Regions from separate parts of the Pseudomonas sp. HLT2-19-2 genome, predicted to be linked through region 3. Evidence: predicted binding sites of a transcription regulator. Region 3 holds the regulator's gene; each other region holds the start of a gene.

Region 1 (4,525 bases), 1.9 Mb from region 3:
GCTTTCGCTCTTTTCCTTATAGGTCGCCACTCTCTCCAACAGGGTATCGAGAGCACCCGCCTGCTCGCCGGCATCGACCAGGTTGCAGTAGAGCTCATCGAAGTATTGGGGCTTTTTGCGCAGGGAAGCGGCGAAGCTGTTACCCGCCGCGACTTCCTGTTTTACCTCATCTACCAGTGTGCGCATGGCCGGGTTATCAAAGCCTTCACCGATGATGTCGAAGGACTGCAACAGCGGTACACCGGCTTTCATCATGGTCGCCATCTGCCGGGTGAACAGGGCAATGTCCTGGGCCTTGATGCGCTTGCCCATGTTGAAAATCGAGGCCGACTTCTTGCGTACCTTGCCGGGATTGATGCCCTGCTTGCGCAACTGGGCCTTGATCAACGCCGGGTTCTGACCGCTCAACTCGCCCGTCATTTTGGTGCCTTTGCGGTCTGTACCTTCCCAGGTGTAGACGCCGATTTTTGCTGCTTTGACCGCCATATTCAGTCCTTGGTGACCCGGTTGATTTCTTCAAGGCTGGTAATGCCTTGCATGGCTTTGAGCAGGCCCGACGTACGCAGGTCGTTGAAGCCGTCCTTACGCATCTGGATGTCGATTTCCAGTGAATTGCCTTCGGCCATGATCAGCCGTTGCAGGTCAGGGGTGTTCTTCACCACTTCATAAATCCCGACTCGGCCTTTGTAACCGTTGTTGCAGTGATCGCAACCGACTGGCTCATAGATCGTGAATGAGCCGATGCGTTCCTCGGGGAAGCCTTCCTTGAGCAGCGCCTCCCGGGGGATTTCGATGGGTTTCTTGCAATGGCTGCACAATTTGCGCGCCAGGCGCTGGGCAATGATCAGGCTGATCGAGGTGGCAATGTTGAAACCCGGGATGCCCATGTTGTGCAGGCGGGTCAGGGTTTCGGCGGCGCTGTTGGTGTGCAGGGTCGACAGCACCAGGTGTCCGGTCTGGGCCGCCTTGATGGCGATTTCCGCGGTTTCGAGGTCGCGGATCTCGCCGACCATAATCACGTCCGGGTCCTGGCGCAGGAACGAGCGCAGCGCCTGGGCAAAGCCCAGTCCCTGCTTGGGATTGACGTTGACCTGGTTGATGCCTTCCATGTTGATCTCCACCGGGTCTTCGGCGGTGGAGATGTTGATGTCCACGGTATTGAGAATGTTCAGCCCGGTGTAGAGCGACACGGTTTTGCCCGAACCGGTGGGCCCGGTCACCAGAATCATCCCCTGTGGCTGCTTGAGGGCGGCCATGTACAGGTCTTTCTGATCGGGCTCATAGCCGAGGGCGTCGATGCCCATTTGAGTGCTGGACGGGTCGAGGATCCGAATCACCACTTTCTCGCCCCACAGGGTCGGCAAGGTGTTGACCCGAAAGTCGATGGACTTACTCTTGGACAGGCGCATCTTGATCCGCCCGTCCTGGGGTTTGCGTCGTTCCGAGATGTCGAGGCTGGCCATGACTTTCAGCCGCGCGGCGATGCGATTGGCCAGTTGAATCGGTGGTTTGGCGACTTCACGCAAAATACCGTCGGTACGCATCCGCACGCGGTAGGTTTTTTCATAAGGTTCGAAATGCAGGTCGGAAGAGCCGCTTTTGATCGCGTCCAGCAACATTTTGTGGACGAAGCGCACCACGGGCGCGTCGTCGGCATCCTGGCCGGCGATGGCGTCCTGTCTGTTGTCATCGATCGACTCGATATCCACGCCATCAAGGTCGACATCGGCCATGTCTTCCAGACCGGTACTTGGGCTGTCGAAGAATTTTTCGATGGCATCAGTGAGTTTGTCGTCCTCCACCAGGATGGCTTCGGTATTCAAGCCGGTGCTGAACTGGATGTCATTGATGGCTTGCTGATTGGTCGGGTCGGAAACGCCCACGAACAACTTGTTGCCGCGCCGCCAGAGGGGCAGGGTGTGGTGCTGGCGGATCAGTTTCTCGCTGACCAGACCCTTGGGTTGGGTTTCCTTGTCCAGACAGTTGAGGTCGAGCAAGGTCATGCCGAAGTGTTCCGACGCGATCTCGGCGACCTGGCGGCTTTTCACCAGCTTGTTCTGCACCAAGTAACTGACCAGGGAGATGTGATTGCGTTGGGCTTGCTGATACGCCTGTTGCGCGCTTTTGTCAGTGAGCAGCTCGGCCAGGACCAATTGCTTGGCCAGACCGCTAAGGGCGATGTCATTCATTGGGATACCGGACGCAGACAGTTCATGACTTATAGCCTAGTCAAGCGGGGGAACCAAACCAGCGACGTTCAGGTGACAAAAAGTGTCAGATAGTGCGGATTCTGGGGGTATGAAAGGGGTTTGTATCGATCGCACGCCCCGCCAACACGGGGCGAAGGGGTTGGCATGGGCTGTGCTGCGGCTAGTTCAGATCATGAGATGTCGACTCATGCATGGAGCTTGTCTATGAATACTCAAAAAGGTTTTACCCTGATCGAGCTGTTGATCGTGGTGGCGATCATCGGGATTCTCGCGACGTTTGCGTTGCCGCAATATTCCAAGTACCAGGCGCGGGCCAAAGTCACGGCCGGTCTGGCGGAGATTTCCGCATTGAAGGTGCCATTTGAAGACCTTATGAATCAAGGTACCAATCCGGATCTGACCAAGGTCGGTGGTACGGCAACCACTTCCAATTGCACCACTACTGCTGCTGGAGTTGCCGCGGATGGAACGGGCACGATCGGTTGCACCATTCTTAATGCCCCAGGGCCGGTACTGAGTAAAACAATTACCCTCACACGCGCGCTGACTGGCTGGACATGCGCCACCACGGTAGCGCCTGATTACGCGCCGAAAGGTTGTAACGCCACCGGGACATAGTTTCTTCATGCTAATGAATGCCCTGTCTGTAGAGACGGGGCATTTTTTTGCTTGCTCGTTACGAAAATGACTTAAGGACAGAAAACCCCCGACAATTCATGGCCTTAGGCCTACTCTAAAACCCGCAACTTGCATGTCGATAATTTAGAAGTCATGCAATTTGCATGATTCCAAAAATCAGGTGATTTTCTATCTTGTTGTTTTATAACGATTTGTTGCCTGTCTCAAAGTTGGCACAGCGTTCGCAATATCCTAAGTAACCCTGCTGACAAGATACGCAGCAGACTTTATGGAAAAACAGGAGTTACTCGTATGAAGAAGTTCGCTATCGCTGCCGCTACTGCTACCGCGCTGACCCTGACAATGGCCAACACTGCATTTGCTCAGACCCAGGCTACCCAGGCACCCATGGTTCTGGCCGCCGGTGAAGTGACCGAAGCTAAAGAAGCTACTTCCGATACCTGGATCACTACCAAAGTCAAAGCAGACCTGGTGACTGAAAAAGGCATTCCTGGTACTGACATCAAGGTTGAAACTAACAAAGGTGTTGTTTCCCTGTCTTCGACCACTGCAGTGACTGATTCTCAGAAAGACGTCGCAGTGGCCATCGCCAAGAAAATCAAAGGCGTCAAAGCGGTGTCCGCTGACGGCCTGAAAGCCGAGTAAGGCAAGACTTCTCGCCTGGGCTGGGAGAAGGCGCGACAGGCGGGCCGAGCAATACGTCTGCCGCCTCTGGAGAGTTCATGCGAAAGGCCACAAGGATGTGGCCATTACAGGCCTCGGCATTCGTGTCGGGGCCTGTTCTATTGTGGATGGGTAAAAATCTCTACAAGAGCATGCTGGAAGGTGATGGTTAATTCTCAGTTACCGCGCTTGCTGGTGATCTGCTTCAAACGATTACCTTCAAAACGCAGATATTGGTACATCCCGCCGCTGGGCCCGTAGGTCCATTCCTCGACTTGAAACTCTTCCCGCCGATTAGCGCTGCGCTTGTAGCCCAACAGATCACGGCTGACCGGTTCACCGCATTTGTGCAGCACTTCACTGGACCGGTCCCCGACACTGACCAATTGACTGCCGCAGCGCAGGGTATCGGCTGCCGAGGCCTGACTGGCGGCTATTGCCAGTGCCAGGCTCATCAGCCATTTCGCGCCCATCACTCGGCATCCAGATGCAACGGCGTAACCACCCGGCCGTCACTTTCCGCTACGCCAAGGTTAGCGTCGATGAAGTACACGCGGTCATCGGCCAACTGACCCTTCTCGACCAGATAGTCCTTGATGCTGCTGGCACGTTCCTGACCCAGCTGGCGTAAGAGAACGTCGCTGGAACTCCAGAACTTGATCACGCCTTCGCGCATTTTCGCGGCGCGTTCTTCCTTGCCCAGGTCCTTCCATTCGGCTGGAGGCTGAGTTTTCAGACGCGTGCGGTAGATGCCTTCCAGCAGCGGACCTTTCTCGCTGTCCGGCACTTGCAGCAGCGAGGCCTGAGCCGGCACTTTGTCACCGCGGCGCTGGAGCATTTTGTAGTAGTTGTACTGGTATTCCCGTTCCAGACGTTGCTCGGCGATCAGCGGGCCATCGCTGCTCGCGGCAGCCGTGCCTTCGATTTCCAGGCGCAAGGCCGGACGCTCCTTGAGGGCCTGGGACAGTTTGACCAATGAACTCTCGGTCTCCTGGCTCAGGTCGCTTGACCCT
Region 2 (4,525 bases), 2.6 Mb from region 3:
TAGGAGAATTCGCCAATTTTCGTAAAGTATTCGTTACGGTTTGGCGCTTGTCGCGCAGCTATTGAGATTTTCGAGTTTGAAACTGCGTACAGGTGTCACATAATCTTGACGACTAAGTTGGCGCCTGCGCAGAAAATTTCTGGCTCAGGCCCTCGATCACTCCTGTTTCGGGCCTTTATATGCGTATCAAAGTCCACTGCCAGAACCGCATCGGCATCCTGCGCGACATTCTCAACCTGCTGGTGGAATACGGGATCAACGTCGCACGCGGCGAGGTCGGCGGTGAGCATGGCAATGCCATCTACCTGCATTGCCCGAACCTGATCAACATTCAGTTCCAGGCGTTGCGTCCGAAATTTGAATCGATTGCCGGGGTTTTTGGCGTCAAGCGCGTAGGTCTGATGCCCAGCGAGCGTCGGCACATGGAACTCAATGCCTTGCTCGGCGCCCTGGAGTTTCCGGTGCTGTCGATCGACATGGGCGGCTCGATCGTCGCGGCCAACCGCGCAGCGGCGCAGTTGCTCGGGGTGCGCGTGGATGAGGTTCCAGGGATCCCGCTGTCGCGTTACGCCGAAGATTTCGACTTGCCTGAACTGGTGCGCGCCAACAAATCGCGGATCAACGGGCTGCGGGTCAAGGTCAAGGGCGACGTGTTTCTCGCCGACATCGCGCCACTGCAATCGGAACATGACGACAGCGAAGCCATGGCTGGCGCGGTGCTGACGCTGCACCGCGCGGATCGGGTAGGGGAGCGCATCTACAACGTGCGCAAACAGGAATTGCGTGGGTTCGACAGCATCTTCCAAAGCTCAAAGGTGATGGCCGCCGTGGTGCGCGAAGCCCGACGCATGGCGCCGCTGGATGCGCCGCTATTGATAGAAGGTGAAACCGGTACCGGTAAAGAGTTGCTGGCGCGAGCCTGCCACCTGGCGAGTCCGCGGGGGCAGTCACCCTTGATGGCGCTCAACTGCGCCGGCCTGCCGGAATCCATGGCTGAGACGGAGCTGTTCGGCTACGGCCCCGGCGCTTTCGCGGGGGCGAGGGCAGAAGGCAAGCTCGGGCTGCTGGAGCTGACAGCGGGCGGTACGCTGTTTCTCGATGGCGTCGGGGAAATGAGCCCGCGCTTACAGGTGAAATTGCTGCGTTTCCTGCAGGACGGTTGTTTCCGTCGTGTAGGCAGTGATGAAGAGGTTTATCTGGATGTACGAGTGATCTGTGCGACGCAGGTTGACCTCTCGGAATTGTGCGCACGAGGCGAGTTTCGCCAAGATTTGTATCACCGCTTGAACGTGCTGTCGTTGCACATTCCGCCACTGCGCGAATGCCTCGATGGTTTGACCCCGCTGGTGGAGCACTTCCTCGATCAGGCCAGTCGGCAGATCGGTTGCCCACTGCCAAAACTGACGCCGGCGGCGATGGAACGGCTCAGTCACTACCATTGGCCGGGCAACGTGCGACAGTTGGAAAACGTGCTGTTCCAGGCCGTTTCCCTGTGCGAAGGAGGGACGGTCAAGGCCGAGCATATTCGCCTGCCGGATTATGGCGTGCGTCAGCCACTTGGCGATTTTTCGCTGGAGGGCGGGCTGGACGAGATTGTCGGGCGCTTTGAGAAAGCGGTGCTGGAGCGCTTGTACTCCGAGCACCCGAGTAGTCGGCAGCTGGGCAAGCGCCTGGGTGTTTCCCACACCACCATTGCCAATAAGTTGCGTGAGTACGAGGTCGGTAAAGACAACACCTGACTGATCGTTGCCACTTACCGGCATAACACCGCCGGTTTTTCGTCTTTGACACAATCCCTGATTCCCGCCTGTATCCCTCAAGTCCTTTGTTTGCCGGGCCCCGTGCCGCCAGAAAAAAGTTGGTCTGCAAATTGCTTATCGCTCAGCAGTACAGCAGTGGACGGCAAACGTCCGGCATGCAGAGGAAAGAGTGTGGACAAGTACCTTTATGTGGCAATGACCGGCGCCAGCCAGAATGCACTGGCGCAGAAGGCTCATGCGAACAACCTGGCGAACATCTCCACCAACGGTTTCCAGAAAGACCTGGAGCAGGCTCGTTCGATGCCGGTGTTCGGTGACAGCTTTCCGGCGCGTGCGTTTGCCTTGTCCGAGCGTCCGGCCACCGATTTCTCCCCTGGCGCGCTGGTGGAAACCGGTCGCGACCTCGATGTCGCCGTGCAAGGCAGCGGATGGATCGCCGTGCAGAACCCTGACGGCGGCGAAAGCTACGTGCGCACCGGCAGCCTGAACGTTGACGCCTTGGGCGTGCTGCGGGCCGGCAATGGTATGCCGGTGATGGGCAATGGCGGGCCGATTGCCGTGCCACCCGAGCAGCAAATCGAAGTGGGCGAGGACGGCACCATCAGCATTCGTGCGATGGGCGAAGGTCCTCGCGTGATGGCCGAAGTCGACCGCATCAAACTGGTCAACCCTGACTTCAGGAACATGACCAAAGGCCTGGACGGGTCGATCCACACCAAGGATGGCAAGCCGGCGCAAGCCGATGCCAATGTCAAGCTGGTGTCCGGTTTCCTTGAGTCGAGCAACGTTAATGCCGTGGAAGAAATGACCTCGGTGCTGGCCTTGGCCAAGCAGTTCGAACTGCACATCAAAATGATGAACACCGCCAAAGACGATGACCAGGCCATGGCTCGGGTCTTGCAGATCAGCTAATTATCAGAACGTCGCGCCGTAAAACAGGCGCACGAGGAGAATCGAATGCTTCCGGCTCTATGGGTTGCCAAAACAGGTCTGTCCGCCCAGGACACCAACCTGACGACCATTTCCAACAACCTGGCCAACGTGTCGACCACGGGTTTCAAACGTGACCGCGCCGAGTTTCAGGACTTGCTCTACCAGATCAAACGCCAGCCAGGCGCCCAGTCGACCCAGGACAGTGAACTGCCGTCGGGTCTGCAATTGGGTACCGGTGTGCGCATCGTCGGCACCCAGAAAAACTTCACCGCCGGCAGCCTGCAAACCACCGAGCAGCCGTTGGACATGGCCATCGACGGTCGCGGTTTCTTCCAGATTCTGCAGCCGGACGGCACCACGTCCTACACCCGTGACGGTACTTTTCACCTGGATTCCAACGGTCAGATCGTCAACGCCAGCGGCTTCGCCCTGGAACCGGCCATTGTCATCCCCAACGATGCCCAGACCTTCACGGTCGGTCGCGACGGCACCGTCTCCGTCACCGTTGCCGGCAACCCGGCATCCCAGGTGATCGGCAACCTGCAAACCGCCGACTTCATCAACCCGGCCGGTCTGCAGGCCGTGGGCAACAACCTGTTCCTGGAAACTGCTGCCAGCGGCGCGCCGCAAGTCGGCACCCCAGGCCTGGCCGGTTTCGGCACTACGCTGCAGAACACCCTGGAAACGTCCAACGTCAGCACCGTTGAGGAGATGGTCAACATGATCACCACTCAGCGCGCTTACGAGATGAACTCCAAGGTGATCTCGACCGCCGACCAGATGCTCTCGTTCGTAACGCAGAATCTGTAATCAAGTCTATGAGGCGGCCATCAGGTCGCCTGCAACACCGTGAGGTAGGGTCATGAATCGCTTTGTATCTGTTCTGGCACTGAGTGGGGCCGTCGTGCTCGCGGGCTGCGTTGCCCCGTCGCCCAAGCCCAATGACCCTTACTACGCCCCGGTGTTGCCGCGCACACCGTTGCCGGCAGCCGCCAATAACGGCTCGATCTACCAGGCCGGTTTCGAACAGAACCTGTACAGCGACCGCAAGGCATTCCGGGTCGGCGACATCATCACCATCACCCTGAACGAACGCACCCAGGCCAGCAAGAACGCTAACTCGCAAACCGCCAAGAACAGCAAGACCGACATCGGCCTGAGCTCGTTTTTCGGTGGTGGCCTGAGCACCAGTGATCCAGTGGGCAGCGGTAGCCTGAGTCTGGACGTCGGTTACGAAGGCGACCGTGCGACCAAGGGCGACAGCAAGTCCGGCCAGAGCAATAGCCTGACCGGTTCGATCACGGTGACCGTCGCGGACGTGTTGCCCAACGGCATCATCGCCGTGCGCGGCGAGAAGTGGCTGACCCTCAATACCGGCGATGAGCTGGTACGGATTGCAGGGCTTGTTCGGGCCGATGACATCGCTACGGATAACACCGTTTCGTCGACCCGCGTCGCCGATGCGCGGATCACCTATTCGGGCACCGGTGCGTTTGCCGATGCGAGTCAGCCAGGCTGGTTCGACCGTTTCTTCCTCAGCCCGCTGTTCCCTTTCTAGGTGGCTACGTTGAACTTCAAACACCTGATGGTGGCCGCTCTGTTGCTGTCCGCAGCCTTCAACGCTCAAGCCGAGCGGCTGAAGGACATCGCCAGTATTTCCGGCGTGCGTTCCAACCAATTGATCGGCTATGGCCTGGTGGTCGGGCTTAACGGCACTGGTGATCAGACGACCCAAACCCCGTTCACCCTGCAGACCTTCAACAACATGCTCTCGCAGTTCGGCATCAAGGTGCCGGCAGGTTCAGGCAACGTGCAGTTGAAGAACGTCGCGG
Region 3 (4,525 bases):
GGGCGCAGCACTGGGAAGCGTGAGCGCCTGGGCTCTGCCGGACGATCAACAGCAGCCTATCCGCATCCAGGCGGACGATGCCCAACTGGACGACAAGAACGGCATTGCCACCTATAAAGGTGACGTGATCATCACCCAGGGCTCGATGAAGGTCACCGGCAATACTGTGACCATGACCCGCACCCCAGCCGGCGATATCGACGTAGTGACTTCGGTGGGCAACCTCGCCTACTTCGAGCAACTGCAAACGGCAGGCGATACAAAGCCGGTTCAAGGCTATGGCGTCACTATCCAGTACCACGCCTCGCAAGACCGTGTCGTGCTGATCGACCGCGCCAAAGTCATCGACAAGGACGGCAACGTGACCCAGGGCGAGAAAATCGTCTATGACACCAACAAAAAGCTTGCCAGCGCCGGTCGCGCTACGGGCAGCAAGGTCACCGAGTCGCGTCCGCGGATCGACATGGTGATCCAGCCGAAAAAGAAAACCGAAGAGCAAAAGGCCCCGTAATGGCAACTCTGAAAGCTCAGCATCTGGCCAAGAGCTACAAGAGCCGTCAGGTCGTGCGCGACGTCAGCCTGTCGATCGACAGCGGTCAGATCGTCGGCCTGCTGGGTCCCAACGGCGCCGGCAAGACCACCTGTTTCTACATGATTGTTGGCTTGGTACAGGCCGATCAGGGCCGCGTACTGATTGACGATCTGGATGTTAGCCACCAGCCTATGCACGGTCGTGCGAAGGCCGGTATCGGCTATCTTCCGCAAGAAGCATCGATCTTCCGCAAACTCTCGGTAGCCGACAACATCATGGCAATCCTCGAGACCCGCAAGGAGCTCGACAAGACCGGTCGTCGCAAAGAGCTGGAAAGCCTGCTGCAGGAATTCCACATCAGCCACATCCGCGACAACCTCGGTATGAGTCTGTCCGGCGGTGAACGCCGCCGCGTGGAAATCGCCAGGGCACTGGCCACCAACCCGAAATTCATCCTCCTCGACGAACCGTTCGCCGGCGTGGACCCGATTTCGGTGGGCGACATCAAGCAGATCATCTATCACCTCAAGGCCAAGGGCATTGGCGTATTGATCACTGACCACAACGTCCGTGAAACCCTGGATATCTGCGAAACCGCTTACATCGTCAACGATGGACAGCTGATTGCCGAAGGTGACTCTGCCACCATCCTGGCCAACGACCTGGTCAAGGAAGTGTATCTGGGCCATGAGTTCCGCCTGTAAGCACTGAGGTGCCTGGCTAGTCGACCGAGCGCTTGTCTCGATAAAAATGAATAGTTTTTTATTGTTACAGCGCTCTAGGCAAACGTTGCAGTTTCAGGCATATAATTTGCTTATGTTTGGCGCTTCGGCGCCCTGTAGTGGATGGCGCATGTGCGCCGGCGAATAAGGTGTTAAGCCCCTGCCATGAAACCATCGCTAGTCTTGAGAATGGGCCAGCAGCTGACGATGACACCGCAGCTGCAACAGGCCATCCGCCTGCTCCAATTGTCGACCCTGGACCTGCAACAGGAAATCCAGGAGGCCCTGGAGTCCAATCCGATGCTCGAACGCCAGGAAGAAGGCGACGACTTCGATAACGCCGACCCCTTGGCCGACAAAGCCGAACAGCCTCCCAACGCCGATGTTTCGGAACCCTCCTACCAGGAAACCGCCCCGACGGTGGACAACCTCGAGGAAGGTGACTGGAACGAGCGCATTCCCAACGAACTGCCCGTCGACACCGCGTGGGAAGACGTCTACCAGACCAGCGCCAGCAGCCTGCCGAGCAACGACGACGACGAGTGGGATTTCACCACCCGTACATCGGCCGGCGAAAGCCTGCAAAGCCACTTGCTGTGGCAACTGAACCTGGCACCGATGTCCGACACTGATCGCCTGATTGCCGTGACCCTGATCGACTGCATCAACAATCAGGGCTACCTGGACGAAACCCTCGAGGAGATTCTCGAAGCCTTCGATCCAGAAATGAACATCGAACTGGACGAAATCGAAGCCGTCCTGCACCGCATCCAGCAATTCGAACCCGCTGGCATCGGCGCCCGTAACCTGGGCGAATGCCTGCTGCTGCAATTACGTCAGTTGTCCGCCAAGACCCCTTGGCTGGTCGAGGCCAAACGCCTGGTCACCGATTACATCGACCTGCTCGGCAGCCGCGACTACAGCCAGCTGATGCGTCGCATGAAGCTCAAGGAAGATGAGCTGCGCCAAGTGATTGAACTGGTCCAGAGCCTCAACCCGCGCCCAGGCTCGCAAATCGAGTCCAGCGAAGCCGAATACGTCGTTCCCGACGTGATCGTACGCAAGGACAACGAGCGCTGGCTGGTGGAGCTGAACCAGGAATCCGTGCCGCGCCTGCGGGTCAATGCTCAATACGCCGGTTTCGTGCGTCGCGCCGACACCAGCGCCGACAACACCTTCATGCGCAATCAGTTGCAAGAGGCCCGCTGGTTCATCAAGAGCCTGCAAAGCCGCAACGAAACCCTGATGAAAGTAGCCACTCAGATCGTCGAGCATCAGCGCGGCTTTCTTGAATACGGCGACGAAGCCATGAAACCGCTGGTCCTGCATGACATCGCCGAAGCGGTGGGCATGCATGAGTCGACGATTTCACGGGTGACCACGCAAAAGTTCATGCATACCCCACGGGGCATATATGAACTGAAATACTTTTTCTCGAGCCACGTCAGCACCTCAGAGGGCGGTGAATGCTCGTCTACGGCGATCCGCGCGATCATCAAAAAACTGGTTGCTGCGGAAAATCAGAAAAAGCCGTTGAGTGACAGCAAGATCGCTGGTTTACTGGAGGCACAAGGCATTCAGGTGGCTCGCCGCACCGTCGCCAAGTACCGCGAATCCCTCGGGATCGCGCCTTCGAGCGAACGCAAGCGGTTGATGTAGAGCCACGCCACAGCGTTCCAGTGGCAGGCATTTCTGCCTGCCGCTTTATGCACTGGCAACGAAGGAGAGCTGTATGCAAGTCAACATCAGTGGACACCAACTGGAAGTGACCGAACCTCTTCGCACCTACATCGGCGAAAAACTCGAACGATTAGAGAGGCATTTCGACAAGATCACCAACGTGCAAGTCACGATGACGGTCGAAAAGCTCAAGCAGAAAATCGAAGCCACGCTGCATATTCCCGGCAATGAAGTGGTCGCAAACGCGGAGCATACCGATATGTACGCGGCGATCGACGCACTGACCGACAAGCTGGATAAACAACTTAAAAAGCATAAGGAAAAGACCCAAAGCCTCCTCCAGGGCGCGACCGGTCGTTAACACTCCCAACCCATGATCCGACTTGAAAGCATCCTGACCCCCGGCCGTTCCCTCGTGAACGTGCCGGGCGGCAGCAAAAAGAAAGCCCTCGAGCAAATTGCCAACCTTATCCACCGCGAAGTGCCGGATCTGGAGATGCAAGATGTCTTCGAGGCTCTGATTGCCCGTGAAAAACTCGGTTCGACCGGTTTTGGCAACGGCATCGCCATCCCCCACTGTCGCCTGAAGGGCTGCAACTCGCCCATCAGCGCCTTGATGCACCTCGACGCCCCCATCGATTTCGACGCCATCGACGGTGCTCCGGTTGACCTGCTGTTCGTTCTGCTGGTCCCGCAAGCTGCCACCGATGCGCACCTGGAGCTACTGCGCCAGATCGCCAGCATGCTCGATCGCAAGGAAGTGCGCGAAAAACTGCGCAGCGCTCCGAGCAATGAAGCCTTGTATCAGGTTGTCCTGGACGAGCAAAACGGTCACTAATCATGCGTTTGATCATCGTCAGTGGCCGCTCCGGCTCAGGTAAAAGTACCGCCCTCGATGTACTCGAGGATAACGGCTACTACTGCATCGACAACCTTCCTGCCGGGCTGTTGCCGGAGCTGGCCGAACGCGCGTTGATTCACACCGAGCTGGCACAACCGCTGGTTGCCGTGTCCATCGATGCGCGCAACTTGCCAAGTCACTTATCGCGGTTTCCCGAGCTGCTGGAAGAAGTGCGCAGCCGGCATATCCAGTGTGATGTGCTTTATCTGGACGCCGATGAAGAAACCTTGCTCAAACGCTTCTCGGAAACCCGTCGGCGTCACCCGCTGAGCAATGCCGATCGCTCGCTGGCCGAAGCCATCAACGATGAGACCGCCTTGCTCGGGCCGATTGCCGACCTCGCCGATCTCAAAGTAAACACCACCAACCTGAACCTGTATCAGCTACGCGATACCATCAAGCTGCGCCTGCTGAACCAGCCGGAGCCCGGTACTGCGTTTCTGGTGGAGTCTTTTGGTTTCAAGCGTGGCATGCCGGTGGACGCCGATCTGGTGTTCGACGTGCGTTGCCTGCCCAATCCCTATTGGAAACCGGAATTGCGCGATCATTCCGGGCTCGATCAACCGGTCGCCGATTACCTGGCGGCCCAGCCGGATGTCGAAGAGATGTACCAGGACATTTCCACGTACTTGCTCAAGTGGCTGCCACGCTTCGCCGCCAGCAACCGTGCTTATGTCACCATTGCCATTG

What was found. Region 3 encodes sigma-54, which starts transcription at its own class of promoters, with help from an activator protein. Its sites were predicted from a motif close to ANTGGCATNNANNTTGCTNT; they were not measured.
Region 1: the regulator sigma-54 is predicted to act here: its motif matches at 2,349-2,368, upstream of ACYZTU_RS24645 (pilin).
Region 2: the regulator sigma-54 is predicted to act here: its motif matches at 1,858-1,877, upstream of ACYZTU_RS21095 (flagellar basal body rod protein FlgF).

The regions. Positions count from the first base shown of each region.
Region 1 covers NZ_CM142712.1:5,256,016-5,260,540, reverse strand. The annotation lists gene ACYZTU_RS24655 (type II secretion system F family protein) at 1-486, opposite strand, end outside; gene pilB (type IV-A pilus assembly ATPase PilB) at 489-2,189, opposite strand; gene ACYZTU_RS24645 (pilin) at 2,415-2,828, shown strand; gene ACYZTU_RS24640 (BON domain-containing protein) at 3,141-3,494, shown strand; gene ACYZTU_RS24635 (DUF2845 domain-containing protein) at 3,689-3,985, opposite strand; gene ACYZTU_RS24630 (DUF748 domain-containing protein) at 3,985-4,525, opposite strand, start outside.
Region 2 covers NZ_CM142712.1:4,538,325-4,542,849, reverse strand. The annotation lists gene ACYZTU_RS21100 (sigma-54-dependent transcriptional regulator) at 180-1,739, shown strand; gene ACYZTU_RS21095 (flagellar basal body rod protein FlgF) at 1,932-2,672, shown strand; gene flgG (flagellar basal-body rod protein FlgG) at 2,718-3,503, shown strand; gene flgH (flagellar basal body L-ring protein FlgH) at 3,556-4,251, shown strand; gene ACYZTU_RS21080 (flagellar basal body P-ring protein FlgI) at 4,279-4,525, shown strand, end outside.
Region 3 covers NZ_CM142712.1:1,185,918-1,190,442, reverse strand. The annotation lists gene lptA (lipopolysaccharide transport periplasmic protein LptA) at 1-511, shown strand, start outside; gene lptB (LPS export ABC transporter ATP-binding protein) at 511-1,236, shown strand; gene ACYZTU_RS05455 (RNA polymerase factor sigma-54) at 1,420-2,913, shown strand; gene hpf (ribosome hibernation-promoting factor, HPF/YfiA family) at 2,987-3,295, shown strand; gene ptsN (PTS IIA-like nitrogen regulatory protein PtsN) at 3,308-3,772, shown strand; gene rapZ (RNase adapter RapZ) at 3,775-4,525, shown strand, end outside.